Regions from separate parts of the Nitrospirillum bahiense genome, predicted to be linked through region 2. Evidence: riboswitches for the same ligand, from Rfam matches in the RefSeq annotation. Region 2 holds a riboswitch; the other holds the start of a gene.
What was found. A riboswitch is a leader RNA that binds a small molecule or an ion and turns the genes downstream of it on or off. The one in region 2 is predicted to bind S-adenosylmethionine.
Positions count from the first base shown of each region.

Region 1: another riboswitch for S-adenosylmethionine. It lies ahead of FBZ88_RS18115 (threonine aldolase family protein); the one in region 2 lies ahead of metZ (O-succinylhomoserine sulfhydrylase).

Region 1 is NZ_VITO01000012.1:135,633-143,330, forward strand. Features, by position in the region: gene pepN (aminopeptidase N) at 1-586, opposite strand, end outside; gene FBZ88_RS18105 (hypothetical protein) at 839-1,459, shown strand; gene FBZ88_RS18110 (hypothetical protein) at 1,459-2,223, shown strand; SAM-I-IV-variant riboswitch at 2,338-2,449, shown strand; gene FBZ88_RS18115 (threonine aldolase family protein) at 2,508-3,575, shown strand; gene FBZ88_RS18120 (hypothetical protein) at 3,728-4,309, shown strand; gene FBZ88_RS18125 (hypothetical protein) at 4,336-4,908, shown strand; gene FBZ88_RS18130 (methyl-accepting chemotaxis protein) at 4,990-6,687, opposite strand; gene FBZ88_RS18135 (HesB/IscA family protein) at 7,076-7,423, opposite strand; gene FBZ88_RS18140 (SUF system Fe-S cluster assembly protein) at 7,439-7,698, opposite strand, start outside.
Region 2 is NZ_VITO01000034.1:4,189-11,886, forward strand. Features, by position in the region: gene FBZ88_RS28950 ([protein-PII] uridylyltransferase) at 1-530, opposite strand, end outside; gene FBZ88_RS28955 (hypothetical protein) at 891-1,505, opposite strand; gene metZ (O-succinylhomoserine sulfhydrylase) at 1,691-2,899, opposite strand; SAM riboswitch at 2,959-3,036, opposite strand; gene FBZ88_RS28965 (HepT-like ribonuclease domain-containing protein) at 3,076-3,429, opposite strand; gene FBZ88_RS28970 (nucleotidyltransferase family protein) at 3,419-3,715, opposite strand; gene secB (protein-export chaperone SecB) at 3,932-4,459, shown strand; gene FBZ88_RS28980 (hypothetical protein) at 4,529-5,011, opposite strand; gene FBZ88_RS28985 (response regulator) at 5,001-5,606, opposite strand; gene rho (transcription termination factor Rho) at 5,881-7,143, opposite strand; gene hemJ (protoporphyrinogen oxidase HemJ) at 7,537-7,698, opposite strand, start outside.

The sequences.
Region 1 (7,698 bases), on a different contig from region 2:
ACCGCGCCCAATGGCGCCCGGCCTCGGTCGCGCTGTCGCCGCTGGCCGTCAGGTTGCCGTTGGACAGCAACACGGGATAGCGCGCCCGCTCCGCCTCGATGGTGGTGGTGTAGCGCGCCATCACGTCCGGGCGGTCCAGGAAATAGGTGATCTTGCGGAAGCCTTCTGCCTCGCACTGGGTGCAGTAGTTGCCGGATGACTTGTACAGCCCCTCCAGCGCCGTGTTGTCCTGCGGCCGGGTGCGGGTGGTGATTTCCACCGTGGCGTGGTCGGCGAGGCCGGCCAGGGTCAGCCGTTCGGGCGTCAGGGTGTAATCGTCGGGTCCCAGCAGGCGGTTGTCCACGCGCACCGCCAGCAGTTCCAGTTCCTGGCCGTCCAGGTCCAGCGCGGCGGCGGCGTTCCCCGAGGCCGGCCCCGAGGCCGGCCCCGAGGCCGGATTGCGCCGCACGGACAGGGTGGAGCGGATGGTGGCCGCCTCTTCCCGCAAATCGACATGCAGGTCCACCGTGTCGATCAGCCACGCCGGCGGGGCGTAATCGCGAAGGTGGATGGCGTGGGGCGTGGCCGTGTCGAGGCGGCTGTCCATGGGGTGGGTTTCCGTTGGAATTATGGTTGGCGGCCAGGATAGGGGAGGGGGCCGCACGACGCCAACCCCCCTTCGTCCAGGGGGGCGATGGGGCATCCTGCGGGCGCCGGCGGTGACCCGAATCATCCGCCCTCCCCGGTTGGGCAGGGGGCCTGTCCTGATGACTTAGACGGGTATTTTGGGCAGGCCGCCTACGGCCTTAGGCTGTATCGTTCGGACATGAGCGGGAGAGGTAAGTCAGGGTAGGTCCCCGTGCAGGTCGTGCAGTCGGATCTGGTGGTGTTGTCGGTCGCGGGCGCCGTTGTGGCCGCCATCGCGCTGCTGGAAGTGCTGCGCCTAGTAATCGTGGACATCTACGAATGGGCGGCGAAATACCGTCGCATCAAATACGAGATCCAGCAGACCCGCCGTACCACGGAAAACCTGTGGGCGACCAACCGGGCCAACGCCGCCCTGCGCGACCGGCGCAACGCCGAGCGCTTCCGCCTCAACACCATCCTGCACCGCATGGAGCAGGAGCGCGAGGAGCTGGAGCGGCGGCGGGTGGAGGTGTGGCATGAGGTGGGTGACGCCACCCTGGACGACCAGCTCTATCTGGCGGATCTGAATTGCCGCAGCCTGATGGAACGGGCGGCGGCAGGGATGGAGGAGATCTGTCCCATCTGGCGCTACACCCACCGCGTCCGGGTATGGGCGGGGAATGAGCGGCAGGCCCGTTCCCGCCTTCTGCTGGCCTTCAGTCCCAAGGATGGCTTCACCGTCAACAATCTGCGCGCCGCCCAAGGCTTCAAGGCGGTGGCGGAGGCGGCGGCCGCCGGCCGGTCGGCGGCGCAGTCCCGCCTGGTGCGACCGCACCGGCGCATGGTGCGCTGATGACGGGCGGCTACAGCAACCTCAACTTCATGGTCTTCATCATCCTGGCCATCGGCGGGGCCTTCCTGGCCTTCTCCGTCCGCCGCATCCTGTTCAAGATCCGGGAAACGGAGCGGCGCATCGCCGCCACGGTGGATGAGAAGAACGAAGCCGCCGCCGACTTGCGGGTCGCCCGCCAGCAGGAAGAGCAACTGCTCCAGGCCCTGGAGGAGGGGGAGGAGGCGCTGCGCGAGATCGCGCGCCGGACGGAGGAGGTGCAGAACCGCATGGCGGTGCTGCGCCAGGCCACGCCCCGGCCGCTGAACCTGGTTTCCTTGGAGTGGGCGCAGGGCGACCACCTGTATGAGGCGCACCTGCGCAACGTGGTGGCGCCCCGCCATGTCGGCGGCCATGGGGGCCGCACCGCGGGCGGCATGGCCGAGGCCGGGGTGGTGCACGGCTACGCCCCCACCGAGGCCGATTTCCGCGCGCTGGTCACCAACCGCCTGGCCAATGAGGGTGGCTATATCATCAGCAGCGTGCTGCCCATCTCGCTGGGTGACGAGGGGCCCGCCCTTGACGGCGCCGGCGTCGCGCCGGTGGAACCGCCGGCGGAGGATGAGCCCCTTGGTGACTTGGTGGGAGGCGATGTGGCGGGGGATGGCGCGGCGGCGGAATCGCCGGCTCTCGCCGGGCCCAAGCCCCTGCCGGTGCGCCCGCCCGCCGCGATGCAGGGCATGCCACGCGGCATGGGCCTGACCCCCGCTCCGGTCGCCGGCGGCTGAGGCCGCGCGGGCCGCAGGTCCCGCTGGGCGATCATCCGGCGCCGAAGATCACCCATGCCACTGCAGCCGCCTCAGGGGGCTTGCGTCCGCCGCCGCCAGCGGTTATCCCTCTGCCCCGTGCATCAAGAGTTGAGCTGACGCTCAACGCCAACCTGCTGTACCCGGCAAGGTGGCGCTTCCCCCAGAGGGGAAGGATGTGGCCGATCCGGCAATGAACGGGAAGCAGCCACGTGAGTCCGTTTCGCTCTTGGTCGAGACTTGAGACCATGAAGGCTGCGTTCCCCATGACCACCGATACGCTACCCGCCCAATTCGCCGCCCAGCAGTTCGCGAGCGACAATTATTCCGGTGTCTGTCCGGAGGCCTGGGCCGCCATGGCGGAGGCCAACAGCGGGCACGCCGCCGCCTATGGCGAGGATGTGTGGACGGCGAAGGCCGCCGACGCCTTCCGCCAGCTGTTCGGCACCCCCTGCGACGTGTTCTTCGCCTTCAACGGCACGGCCGCCAACTCGCTGGCCCTGGCCTCGCTGTGCCAGTCCTACCACAGCGTCATCTGTTCGGCCTCCGCCCATGTGGAGACGGATGAGTGCGGGGCGCCGGAGTTCTTCTCCAACGGATCCAAGCTGCTGGTCGCGCAGACTGCGGATGGCAAGCTGACGCCGGATGCCATCCGGGCGCTGGCCACCGGCCGGTCGGACATTCATTTCCCCAAGCCCCGCGCCGTCACCATCACCCAACCGACGGAGACTGGGCAGGTCTACAGCCTGGATGAGATCCGCGCCATCTCCGCCGTCTGCCGTGACCTGGGCCTGCGCCTGCACATGGATGGCGCCCGCTTCGCCAACGCTTGCGCCAGCCTGGGCTGTTCCCCGGCGGAGATGACCTGGAAGTCCGGGGTGGACGTGCTGTGCTTCGGCGGCACCAAGAACGGCATGGCGGTGGGTGAGGCCATCCTCTTCTTCGACAGGGCCCTGGCGGAGGATTTCGATTACCGCTGCAAGCAGGCGGGCCAGTTGGCGTCCAAGATGCGCTTCCTGTCCGCCCCGTGGGTGCGCATGCTGGAAAATGGCGCCTGGCTGCGCAACGCCGCCCATGCCAACGCGGGGGCCCAGCGTCTGGTGGCGGGCCTGGCGGGGGTGCCGGGCGTGGCGCCCCTGTTCCCGGTGCAGGCCAACGCCGTGTTCCTGACAGCCCCGGCGGCGGTGCTGGAGGGCCTGCGGGCGCGCGGCTGGCGCTTCTACACCTTCATCGGCGGCGGCGCCCGCTTCATGTTCGCCTGGGATACCCAGCCGGAGCGGGTGGACCAGCTGGTGGCCGACATCCGCGACGTGGCCCACGCGGCCGCCGCGTAGGTTGCTTCTGACAAAGTGTGACGGGTCCTATACGGAAGATTTTATTTAAAATTTCGGATTTAGGGCCCGTTAACGGCTAATTGACCGTACAACCTTGAAGTGGACTTCCATACGATAGCGCGACCGCTCATTCCCCGACATCCGAGGCCCTGGTGCACATCGAGAAACCGGATCTGGTGATCATAGCCATCGTGGGCGCCATCCTGGCGGGGGTGGTGCTGCTGGAACTGCTGCGCCTGGTCATCAACGACGTCTATGAGATGATTGCCCGCCACGCCAAGGTGAAAAAGGAAATCGACCAGATCCGGCGCACGGCGGAAAAGGTGGCGGCAGCCAACCGGGATACCGCCCGGGTGCGCGATGCGCGCATCGCCCTGCGCTTTCGCGAGACCAGCAACCTCCAACGCCTGGAGAAGGAATGTGAGGAGTTCGAGCGGCGGCGGGTGGAGGTCTGGCACGATCTGGGCGGGCCCTCGGCCAGCGGCCTGGCGCTCTATTCCGCCGACATCAGCAACAGCGCGCTGACCAACGGCGTGGTCGCGGGCATGGAATCGATTTGCCCGCTGTGGCGTCACCTGCACCGTGCCCGCGTCTGGGCCCGCACGGAGATGGAGGCCCGCACCGCCCTGCAGCAGGAATTCGCCCTGGCCGACGGCTACAGCGTCACCAACGTGCGGCAGGTCCAGGGCTCGGGCGCTCCCGGCGCGCAGCGCGGCGTTGTGCGACCGAGCTGAGGCGACCCCTTGAGGAACACTATCCCATGATGCTGTCCGACGCCCTGGCGGAAGCCTACGCCAACCCCAGCCCCGGCCACGTCTGCGCCTTGGCGGTGGGCGGTGCCATCATGGCCTGGTCGCTGAAGCGGCTGATCACCGAGGTGCGCAAGACCGAGCGGCGCGTCAGCGCCGCGGTGGAGGAGCGCAACAAGGCGGCCGCCAGCCTGCGGCAGGCCCGCCTGCAGGAAGGGGAATTGCGCACCGCGCTGCAGGACCTGGATGGGGAGCTGGAGGAGATATCCGTCCGCGCCCGCGATGTCGAGGCCCGGCGCGGCACGCTGCAACAGGTCATCCCGCGCCACCTGAACCTGTTCTCCCAGGCCTGGTCGCAGGGCGACACCCTGTTCGAGGCGCGGATCAGTCTGGTGACGGGCCTGGGCGGTGGCAAGAGCGGCGCACGGGTCGTCCACGGCTACGCCGCCGGTCCCCGCGACTTCCGCAACAAGCTGATGGCCCGTTTCCCGCCCGCTTCCTATGTCGTGGTCGAGATGGCGGCCGTCGACCTGGGCGAGCTGGACATGGCCGTCAGCAATCTGGGCAGCGCCAACCAGCCCTGACCGGACCAGCCCTCAGCGCACAGGAAAAGGGCCGGCGATGGCCGGCTCTCCCCACGCGAACTGGTTTCGGGCGTGCCGCCGTCAAGCGGCGCGCAGTACCGACAGGAAGCCGTCCACCTGGGCGCGCAGGGCGCCAGCGTCGGTGGACAGGCGTTCGGCGGTGCCCAGCATCTGCGTCGCGGCGCCGCCGGTGTGGGTTGCGGCCTCGGTGACGCCGGAGATGTTGGAGGCGATCTCCGTGGTGCCCACGGCGGCCTGCTGGACGTTGCTGGCGATCTCCCGCGTGGCCGCACCCTGTTCCTCCACTGCCGAGGCGATGGTGCTGGCGATCTCGTTGATGCGGACGATGGTGCTGGTGATGCTGGTGATGGAGGTGGCGGCGTCGCCGGTGGCGGACTGGATGGCGGAAATCTGGGCGGAGATTTCCTCGGTCGCCTTGGCGGTCTGGTTGGCCAGGCTTTTGACCTCCGACGCCACGACGGCGAAGCCCTTGCCGGCGTCACCCGCCCGGGCGGCCTCGATGGTGGCGTTCAGGGCCAGCAGGTTGGTCTGGCCGGCGATGGTGGAGATCAGGGTCATGACCTCGCCGATGCGGTTGGCAGCCTGGACCAGGAACTCGACCTTGGCCTGGGTGCGGCTGGCTTCCTCGACCGCTTCGCCGGCGATGGCGGTGGAGCGGGTGACCTGCTGGCCGATCTCGTTGATGGAGGCGGTCAGCTGCTCGGCGGCGGCGGCCACGGTGTGCACGCTTTGCGAGGCTTCTTCCACCGCGCTGGCGGCGGAGGTTACCTGGCGGGTGGTCTGCTCGGCGGTGGCGGACAGGCTCTGGGCGGCCTGCTGCATCTCGGAGGAAGAGGTGGTGACGCCGTTGACCACGCCCATGACGGTGCGCTCGAAATCGCCGGCCAGGCGTTCCATGGCCTGGCGCTTCTCCGCCTCGGCGCGGGTCTTGGCCGCGGTCTGCTCGGCCTCCAGCCGGCGGACGGCCAGGGCGTTGTCCTTAAAGACCAGCAGGGCCTTGGCCAGCGCACCCACCTCGTCCCGGCGCTCCGCGCCCGTTACCTCCGTCTCCAGTCGGCCATCGGCGATCGCCCCCATGGCGGCCGTGACGCGGTTGATGGGCCGGACGGTCAGGAACAGCACGATGACGGCAGTCAGGCCAAAGGCCAAGGTCAAGCCCGCCCCCGCCATGGTCAGCAGGGTGGAATTCAGGTGGTCTGCCAGCGCCTCCGCATCCCGTTTCGCCTGGGCGAGTTCCGCCCGGTTGCGCTCCACCCGCTCCTTGAACGCCGCCACCAGGTTCTGGCGAGCCTCCCGGGCGGGCCCGAGGGAGATTTTGATGGCGACGTCATTTTCATTTTTTATGCCGGCCTGCACGGACGGCTCATTGGCGTCCGCGTATGCTTGGAAAAGCTGTTTCAGGTGTTCGTTGATCTGGCGCCGCTCCGGTGTATCGGCTACGGCGATCAGCTTATCGATGTTGGCCGCCGCGGTCGCCATATCCGATCGGTAACCCTTTAAGAACAGAGCATTATTTTCGTCCGAGGTCACCAAGATCAGGTTCTTGGCCGCGATGGAGGCGCTGTTCAGCAGCGCTTCCGTTTCCAGGACCAGGGTCAGGCGCGCGGCGGAAACATCCACAACGTGGGTGGTGGTGTCGCGCAGGCGCACCAGCCCGTTTTCCGCCAGCGTGACCAGGCCAATGGACACGAGGGCGATCATGCCAAGCGGCACGGTCAGTTTGAGAACCAGCTTCAGGTTAGCGAACCAGCGGATCATCGAAATTCTCCTACGCGATGTACCCCGGAAAGGATGCGTCAACCTGCCGCACTGGTGCTTAACGACACCTTAATGATGAAGACTTGATGAAGTGATCATGGCCTATCTTTCGTATATATCGATGGTGTGGAAAGGAGAATGTACCGATATGTATGATAACGCGGCTCAATGATGATCATTAGTATTGGAAAATGAGAATGAATATCAATTTATATTAACTATTCATGCTAATGGAATAATTCTTCGGCTGAACTATCCTTGCCAGCCGACGCCTGGAGGGGTTCGCGGTGGATAGCAAAAGGGCGCGGCGGGCTTTCACGCCCATCCGCGCCCCTGGCGCCCGTCTGGTGACCGATCTGAAGTCGCGTTGGCGGAGGTGCCCCGCCGGTCAGACCGTGAAGCTCTCGCCGCAGCCGCAGCGGCCCTTCTCGTTCGGGTTGGTGAAGACGAAGCCCGACTGGAACTTGTCCTCCTGGTAGTCCATCTCCGTGCCCAGCAGGAACATGGTGGACGCGGGGTCCAGCAGCAGGGTGACCCCCTTCTCCTCCACCACTTCCTCGAAGGGCTTCTTGGCGTCGGCGTATTCGACGAAATAGCTGAGACCGGAGCAGCCGCGCGCCTTCACGCCGACGCGCAGGCCCACGGCCGGCGTCTCACGCTGGGCCATGATCTCCTTGACGCGGGTCGCGGCGGCGTCGGTCAGACTCATCGCTTTCGGGCGTTCCATGCGGCTCATGATTCTCTCCACACGTCAGAACATATTGAGGGCGACGCGCGCCTCGTCGGACATCAGGCTGGGGTTCCAGGCGGGTTCCCAGACCAGGTTCACGATCACATCCTTCACGCCGTCGACGCTGCCGACGACGCCCTGCACCTGGCCCGGCATCTCGCCCGCCACGGGGCAGCCGGGGGCGGTCAGGGTCATGTCGATCTCGACCTGGCCTTCCGCGTCGATGTCGCAGCGGTAGATCAGGCCCAGCTCATAGATGTTCACCGGGATTTCGGGGTCGT
Region 2 (7,698 bases):
CATTCATCCACCGAACGCACGGCATGGCCGACCTTAAGCCCCATGTCCCACAGCAGGTAGAGGACGTATTCAACCACCTGCTCGATGCGCGGCGTGCGCTTGTAAGGCAGCAGAAACAACAGGTCGACGTCGGAGAAGGGCGCCATCTCCTTGCGGCCGTAGCCGCCGGTGGCCACCACGGCGAACTGCTCACCGCGCGTCGGGCCGGCGGTGGGGAAGACGCGGTGCAGGGCAAAGTCGGCCAGCGACACGACGATGGCGTCGGTCAGGGCCGTGGCCTCGCGCAGGCAAACCTCCCCCCGGCCGCCATTTTCCAGCCGGCGGCGGATGAGGGCACGTCCCTGGTCCAGCGTCTGGCGCATCAGGGCCAGGATGCCGGCGCGCAGGGCGTCCGGCCGCAGGTTGCCGTCCGCCAGGTTGGCCATGCGGGTGGTCAGCACCTCGGCCGTGGGCAGCGCCTCTGGCAAGGCGGTTTCATCCAGCGGGGCGGAGTCCGGATTGGTCAGGGCGGTTTTGGCGACAGGGGACATGGCGCGGCGAGTCTCTGACAAAGCCCGGCGGTTCGAGCCGGCCGGGCGGGCACCATCCAGGGTCGGGGCACCAGCACCGCGGCTCCCGGGACGGACCGGGAGTATGGCACAAACTTTTTCCCACGCATCACCCCATGCGCGGCCCGGCGCCTTCGCTAGCCGTTTGCCCCCGGACTCCTTTCCGGACCCAGGCGCTTTCTTGTCGATCACCGCGGCGTCATCGGCTCCCGATGTGCCTCCACCCCTGCCCATATGTCCCATGGCGGCCTCCCGGATCTTGTTGTTCCGTTTTCAGGCTTCAGGCTGACTTGGTCCTGACGCGCGCCCCTCCCTGTCTTCGGGCGCGCGCTTTACGCCGGTTTATCCCGCCCCCTCCATGCCCCGGCGCGGCAGCAGGCGCGGGACCAGCGACAAACGGCGGGCGTTGGCCGAGGCGGCGCGGTGGATGGGTGCCAGGCCCAGGCCGCCCAGGCGACTGGTGGCATGGCTGAAACGGGTGAAGGCGCCGGTGGCGGCGCGCAGGGTGGAGGTGACCAGGCGGCGCTCCGCCGTCACCCAGTCCCCCGGATGCCAGGATGACCAGGCGGCGCGGGCGAATTCGCCCAGCGCATCGACCTGGTGGTCGCGCCAGCGCCACCAGGCATCGTGGAAGGCGCGCATGCCCCCCACCAGGGCCAGGGCGGAGTCCGTGAAGGCCTCGACCTTTTCGCGGCCCATGCGTTCGAATTCGGGATTGGTGCCCAACGCCACCGGGTCGCCACCGGTCTGGGCCAGCAGGCCCAGCCGCGCGGTGATGGTGTGGGCTGAGGCGAAGGCGGTCTCATGCACCCGGGTCGCCACCCGGTCCAGTTCCACCTGGGCCCGTTTCAAATGCATGGCCTCCGGCGTGCCGGGAATGACCATGCCGATGCGCCCCTTGCCCGCCCTTTTGGCCGGACGCGGGGCGGTGGGGTAAGGGATATGCCGATCCGGCATGGTGAGCGCTCCCTTATGTTGCGCCGCGATAGTGCGCTGCAACATTATGGGAAACGCTTCGTCGCGTCCATAAAGTAAGTGGGAACCGGCCCTCGATCCAAAGTCTAAGCAACGCTAACGGGACCGGGCCCACGTCGCCACGCAGGTGGGCGGCCCACTCGGGGTGCCCACCTGGGAGTAGCGCCTCAGCCGGCGGCGGCGGCCAGACCGGCGGCCAGATCGTCGCGCAGGTCGTCCGCGTCCTCCAGCCCCACGGAGAAACGCAGGGTGCCGGGGCTGATGCCCACCTTGGCCTTTTCCTCATCGGTCAGGCGCTGGTGGGTGGTGGTGGCGTTGTGGGTGATCAGGCTCTTGGCGTCGCCCAGGTTGTTGGAGATCTTGATGATCTTCAGCGCGTTCAACAGGCGGAACGCCGCCGCCTTACCGCCCTTGACGTCGAAGGTGACCAGGGTGCCACCGGCTTTCATCTGGCGCATGGCCAGTTCATGCTGCGGGTGGCTGGGCAAGCCGGGGTACAGCACCGTCTCCACCGCCGGGTGGCTTTCCAGGAATTGGGCCAGCGCCAGGGCGGAAGCCGCCTGGGCATTGACGCGCAGTTCCAGCGTCTCCAGGCCCTTCAGCAGCACCCAGGCGTTGAAGGGGCTCATGGACGGGCCGGTGTGGCGCAGGACGGGGGAGATCAGGGCCGCCACCTCGTCATCGCACAGCACGGCACCGCCCAGGCAGCGGCCCTGGCCATCGATATGCTTGGTGGCGGAATAGACGACCACGTCGGCGCCCATGTCCTTGGGGCGCTGCAGCACCGGGGTGGCGAAGACGTTGTCGACCACCACGCGGGCGCCGGCCTTGTGCGCCAGGTCGGCCACGGCCGCCACGTCCACCACCTGCATGGTGGGGTTGCTGGGGCTTTCCAGGAAGACGACGGTGGCTGGGGTGGACAGCGCTTCCTCCCACTGCTTCAGGTCGGTGCCCTCCACCAAGGTGCACTGGATACCGTAGCGCGGCGCCAGATCCTTGATGATGTAGAGACAGGAGCCGAACAGCGCGTGCGGCGCCACCACCCGGTCGCCGGCCTTCAGCAGGCCCATGACCGCCAGATTGACGGCGGCCATGCCGCTGGCCGTGGCGATACAACGGGCGAAGCCCTCATAGCCGGCCAGCCGTTCCTCCAGCATGGCCACGGTGGGGTTGCGGAAGCGGGAATAGACGAAGCGCGAGCCGTCGTTGACGAAGGCGGCCTCGGCCTCCTCGGCACTGCCGTAGATGAAGCCCGAGGTGAGGAACAGCGCTTCGGAGGTTTCCTCGAAGCCGCTGCGGCGGGTGCCGCCGTGCACCAGCTGGGTGCGGGGGCGCAAGGTGGCCGGGGAACTGGGATTGTCAGGCGTCTGGCCCATGGCCGTCACTCCGATAAGGCAACCGCGACCGGCAAAGGGCGGCAGCGTGGTCGGTGTACCTTATGTACGGCCCGACCTTTTAGCAGCTTGTTTAACGTGGTCTGCAAGCCGGTCAGCAAATCACCACGGACTCTGGTTGTAGGCCGGCCCGCGGGGAAGCGTCAACGGCCACCTTGTCATCGCGACAATGCAGCCAGTTCCTGCTCAGCGAAGGCCTTCAAGATGGGTAGATCCACCTGGAGCGTTTTCCAGACCAGCGACGCCGCCACTTCTTCATAATCATGACGATAGATGTTTCCAGCCCCGGCTATCTGTTTCCACGGGATTTCCGGATGACTAGCCTTCATGCCTTCTGGCAGGCGCCGGGAAGCCTCAGAGATGATCTCCAAGCAACGGATCACGGCGTAGACCGTTTGCACATCATCCGCAAAGGCGTGATAGGGGCGGCCAGCGACGAACTGCTCGGCCAAGGCAATACGTCCCAGGATGTCCTCGAGCCACCGCGCGGAATCGCCCGCCTTAAAAGACATGAACGGCATCCCCTTCGGCCAAGGGTCGAACGAAGGATTTCAGCGCTCTCCGGTTGACCACGTCCACCGGCACGGGGAACAACCCCTCGATGGCCTGCTTGATACCGACATAATCGAAGATGCCGATCTGTGCATCGGGATCCAGGTCCACCATAATGTCGATGTCGCTGTCCGGGCCGTTATCGCCTCGGGCAACGGAGCCAAACAGGGTTGCGTGCAGAACTCCACGACGCCGAAGATCGGACTCGTGCGCACGCAATACGGCGATGACATCATCCCGGTTCATTGGCTGATCCTATCCTAGACGGTGGTAGGCTGCCAGAAGAGCATCTTAGATTCGAAGTGCGGCAGGGTGATGACCTTGAGCCAAGCAGCCGGACGGCTCCTTGGTACCTGCGGCCATAATGCCCGGTTGCCGGCCGGCCGCTTCCGTGCTAGTCCCGCGCGCGTCAGTCCGCGTCGGCGGAATAGCTGATTTGCTTTTACCGGGAGTCCCAGACCTATGTCCGATGAGACCAGCCTGAACGGCGCCGCCCCCAATGGGAGCACCGACGGCGGCAATGGCGCCACCGCCACTGAAGGCGCCGGCATGCTGCCGCTGGTGGTCAATGCCCAGTACGTCCGGGATCTGTCGTTCGAGAACCCGAACGCCCCGGCCAGCCTGATGAACGCCCAGCAGCCCAAGGTCGACCTGCAGGTCGACGTGCAGGCCCGCAACGTGGCGGAGAACGTGCACGAGGTGGCGCTGAACATCCGTGCCGAGGCCAGCCACGAGGGCCGCACCGCCTTCATCGTCGAGCTGTCGTACGCCGGCATCTTCTCCATGCCGCCCATGCCGCTGGACCAGACCCGCGCCGTGCTGCTGATCGAGGCGCCGCGCCTGCTGTTCCCCTTCGCCCGTTCCATCGTGTCGGATGCCGTTCGCGATGGCGGCTTCCCGCCGCTGATGCTGCAGCCCCTGGACTTCGTGGACCTCTATCGCCGCCAGGTGCTGGCGTCGGAGAAGCCGGAAGACATGGCCCAGGCCTGATCCACGGCCAGCCACTGATCAGGAGAGCCGCCCGGCGCCCCACGGCCCGGGCGGTTTTCTTTTGGGCTTTCAGCCGCGCGCCGCGCGAATAAGCGCGTCCACCGTCACGGCGTCGGCGCCGGCGGGTACGGCCGCCAGGGGCAGGCCGTGAGCGCCCAGGCTGGACAGGGTTTCAGCCGTGCCGGCCACCACATCCCAATCGCTGGTGCTGGCCTTCAGCGCGCCCTGCGCCTCGCGCGCCGTGGCGGCCAGCGTCACCTCCAGCCCCAGGGTTTCCAAGGCGCCGGCCAGACGGGCCAGCGCGCCACCCACCAGCAGAACCCGGAGGGTGGAGACGGGGCGCTTGCGTGGCACCCTGGCCACCAGCTGCCGCGCCTCTTCCGCTGCGGCCAGGATACGGGCGGCGAAGTCCTGTTCCTGCCCGCCGGCGGGCAGATCCGCCGCCAGCAGGGTGGAATAGCCGTGAATGGCCGTCAGCAGGTTGTTGAGGTCATGCAGGAAGGTGGCGGGAACCAGCCGGCCCTCGGCATCCCCCTTGCCGTCAGCTGGCAATACCCATCTCCACCGCGCGCATCACCGCCTGGGTGCGGTTCTTGGCCCCCAGCTTGCGGCAGATGCCCCGCACGTGCAGCTTCACCGTCACTTCTTCCAGTTCCAGCGAGCGCGCGATTTCTTTGTTGGAGCGGCCCTGCAGAAGATAGTCCAGCACCTCGCGCTCACGCCGGGTGAAGCTGGCGCCGTCGGCCGTGTCGGCGGTGTTGACATCGGCCGGGATGAACCGCTCACCCGCCAGCATGGTCTGGATGGCGGACAGCAATTCCGTGGCGCTCAGGGTCTTGGGCAGGAAGCCGACGGCGCCCCGGGTAAAGGCGCCCCGGATCTCATCCGGCCGGGCCAAGCCCGACATCAGCGCCACCTTCAGCAGGGGGAACTCGGTACGCACGCGCTGCAGGCCGTCCAGTCCGTTCATCCCCGGCATGCGCAGATCCAGGATCAGCAGGTCGATGGCCTTGTCCTGCCGCAGGGCGACGACGGCCTCATCCACGCTGGCGGCCCCTACGACGACCGCGCCCGGCGCCTGTCTTTCGATGTGGGACGACAACGCGTCGCGCACCAGACCATGGTCATCGGCAATCAGTAAGCGCATGTGAGACGACCCCCGCGGTTGCTCTATCCAAAAGGATAGACCAATAACCCCTGCTATTTGAACCTTTTTTCAGCGTTGGCAAGGGTTGCGCAAGCAGAAATTTCTTATCGAACGTAATGGAATGTGACTAGTTCTCAATTAAGCCGATGAAACCACGGAAAACCGTGGATCTTGGTTAATTCGCGGTTCATTTTCAAAACAGTGTTTTTACTGACAATAAAAAGGGCGCCACCGCACAGCAATGGCGCCCTTGATATCGATACTGGAATTCTTCTTACTGGTTCATGCTCTCGAAGAATTCGGAATTCTGCTTGCTCTGCTTGAGCTTGTCGATGAGGAATTCCACCGCATCGGTGGCCCCCATCGGGTTCAAGATACGGCGTAGGATCCACATCTTGGCCATGGTGCCCTTTTCCACCAGCAGCTCTTCCTTGCGAGTGCCCGACTTCTGGATGTCGATGGCCGGGAAGACGCGCTTGTCCGACAGCTTGCGGTCAAGGACGATTTCCGAGTTGCCGGTACCCTTGAACTCTTCGAAGATGACCTCGTCCATGCGCGAGCCGGTGTCGATCAGCGCGGTGGCGATGATGGTCAGGCTGCCGCCTTCCTCGATGTTGCGGGCGGCGCCGAAGAAGCGCTTGGGCCGCTGCAAGGCGTTGGCGTCCACACCGCCGGTCAGCACCTTGCCGGAAGACGGCACCACCGTGTTGTAGGCGCGGGCCAGGCGGGTGATGCTGTCCAGCAGGATGACGACGTCGCGCTTGTGCTCCACCAAGCGCTTGGCCTTCTCCAGCACCATCTCCGTCACCTGGACGTGGCGGGTCGCCGGCTCGTCGAAGGTGGAGCTGATGACCTCGCCCCGGACGGAGCGGGCCATGTCGGTCACTTCTTCCGGACGCTCATCGATCAGCAGGACGATGAGGTAGACCTCGGGATGGTTGGTGGCGATGGAGTGTGCGATGTTCTGCAACATCACCGTCTTGCCGGTACGGGGCGGCGCCACGATCAAGGCGCGCTGGCCCTTGCCCAGCGGGGCCACCAGGTCGATGACCCGGGTGGTCATGTCCTTCTTGTTGCGGACCGGATCCTCGATTTCCAGCTTCAGCCGCTCTTCCGGATAGAGCGGAGTGAGGTTGTCGAAGTTGATGCGGTGACGCACCTTGTCGGGGTGGTCGAAGTTGATCGAACCAACCTTCAGCAGGGCAAAATAGCGCTCACCATCCTTGGGTGAGCGGATCTGGCCTTCCACCGTGTCGCCGGTGCGCAGGCCGAAGCGGCGCACCTGGCTGGGGCTGACGTAGATGTCGTCGGGACCGGGCAGGTAGTTGCTCTCGGGCGAGCGCAGGAAACCGAATCCGTCCTGCAGAACCTCCAGCACGCCTTCGCCGAAGATCGGGACGTCGTTTTCGGCCAGCTGCTTCAGGATGGCGAACATCATGTCCTGCTTGCGCAGGGTGCCCGCGTTTTCGATCTGCAGCTCTTCCGCGAACGCCAGCAGCTCGGCGGGCGACTTGGCCTTTAACTCTTGGAGATTCATCTTCGTCCTGTCGAGAGCCCTGGGAGTGATGACGACGGCTTGGCCGCCGGCCCCAGACTCATGGAATAGGGTGTGTAGGGTGGAAGGATGGCATCACCAGGGAAAAAGAACGGCGACACCGGGAGGGGAAGTTCGGGGAAATTGGCCTCGCTGCGCCCATCCCGGGGAGGGGGGCGGGGATGCCTCACGAGTCAGGCGCCCGGATGACGGGGCGACTCGAGATCATCCCGACGTTACGGGCCTTGACCTGTTTCAGGATTAGTACAGGACCCGAGCCCAAGTCAAAGCAAAAAGACCCGGATGCCCCGGGCACATTCGATCTAGGACTAAATATCCCAGGTACACACTGGAACTTAAACGGGGTGCTAACAGGCCCGCACCCGTCATGGCCGGTTAGAACGGCCTGACGATGACCAGGATGACGATCAGGATCATCAGCAGGGTCGGCACCTCGTTGGCCATGCGGAAGAAGCGCGGGGATTTGGTGTTGCGATCCTCCGCGAACGCGCGGCGCCAGCGGGCCATGGCCATGTGCATGACGGTCATCAGCACCAC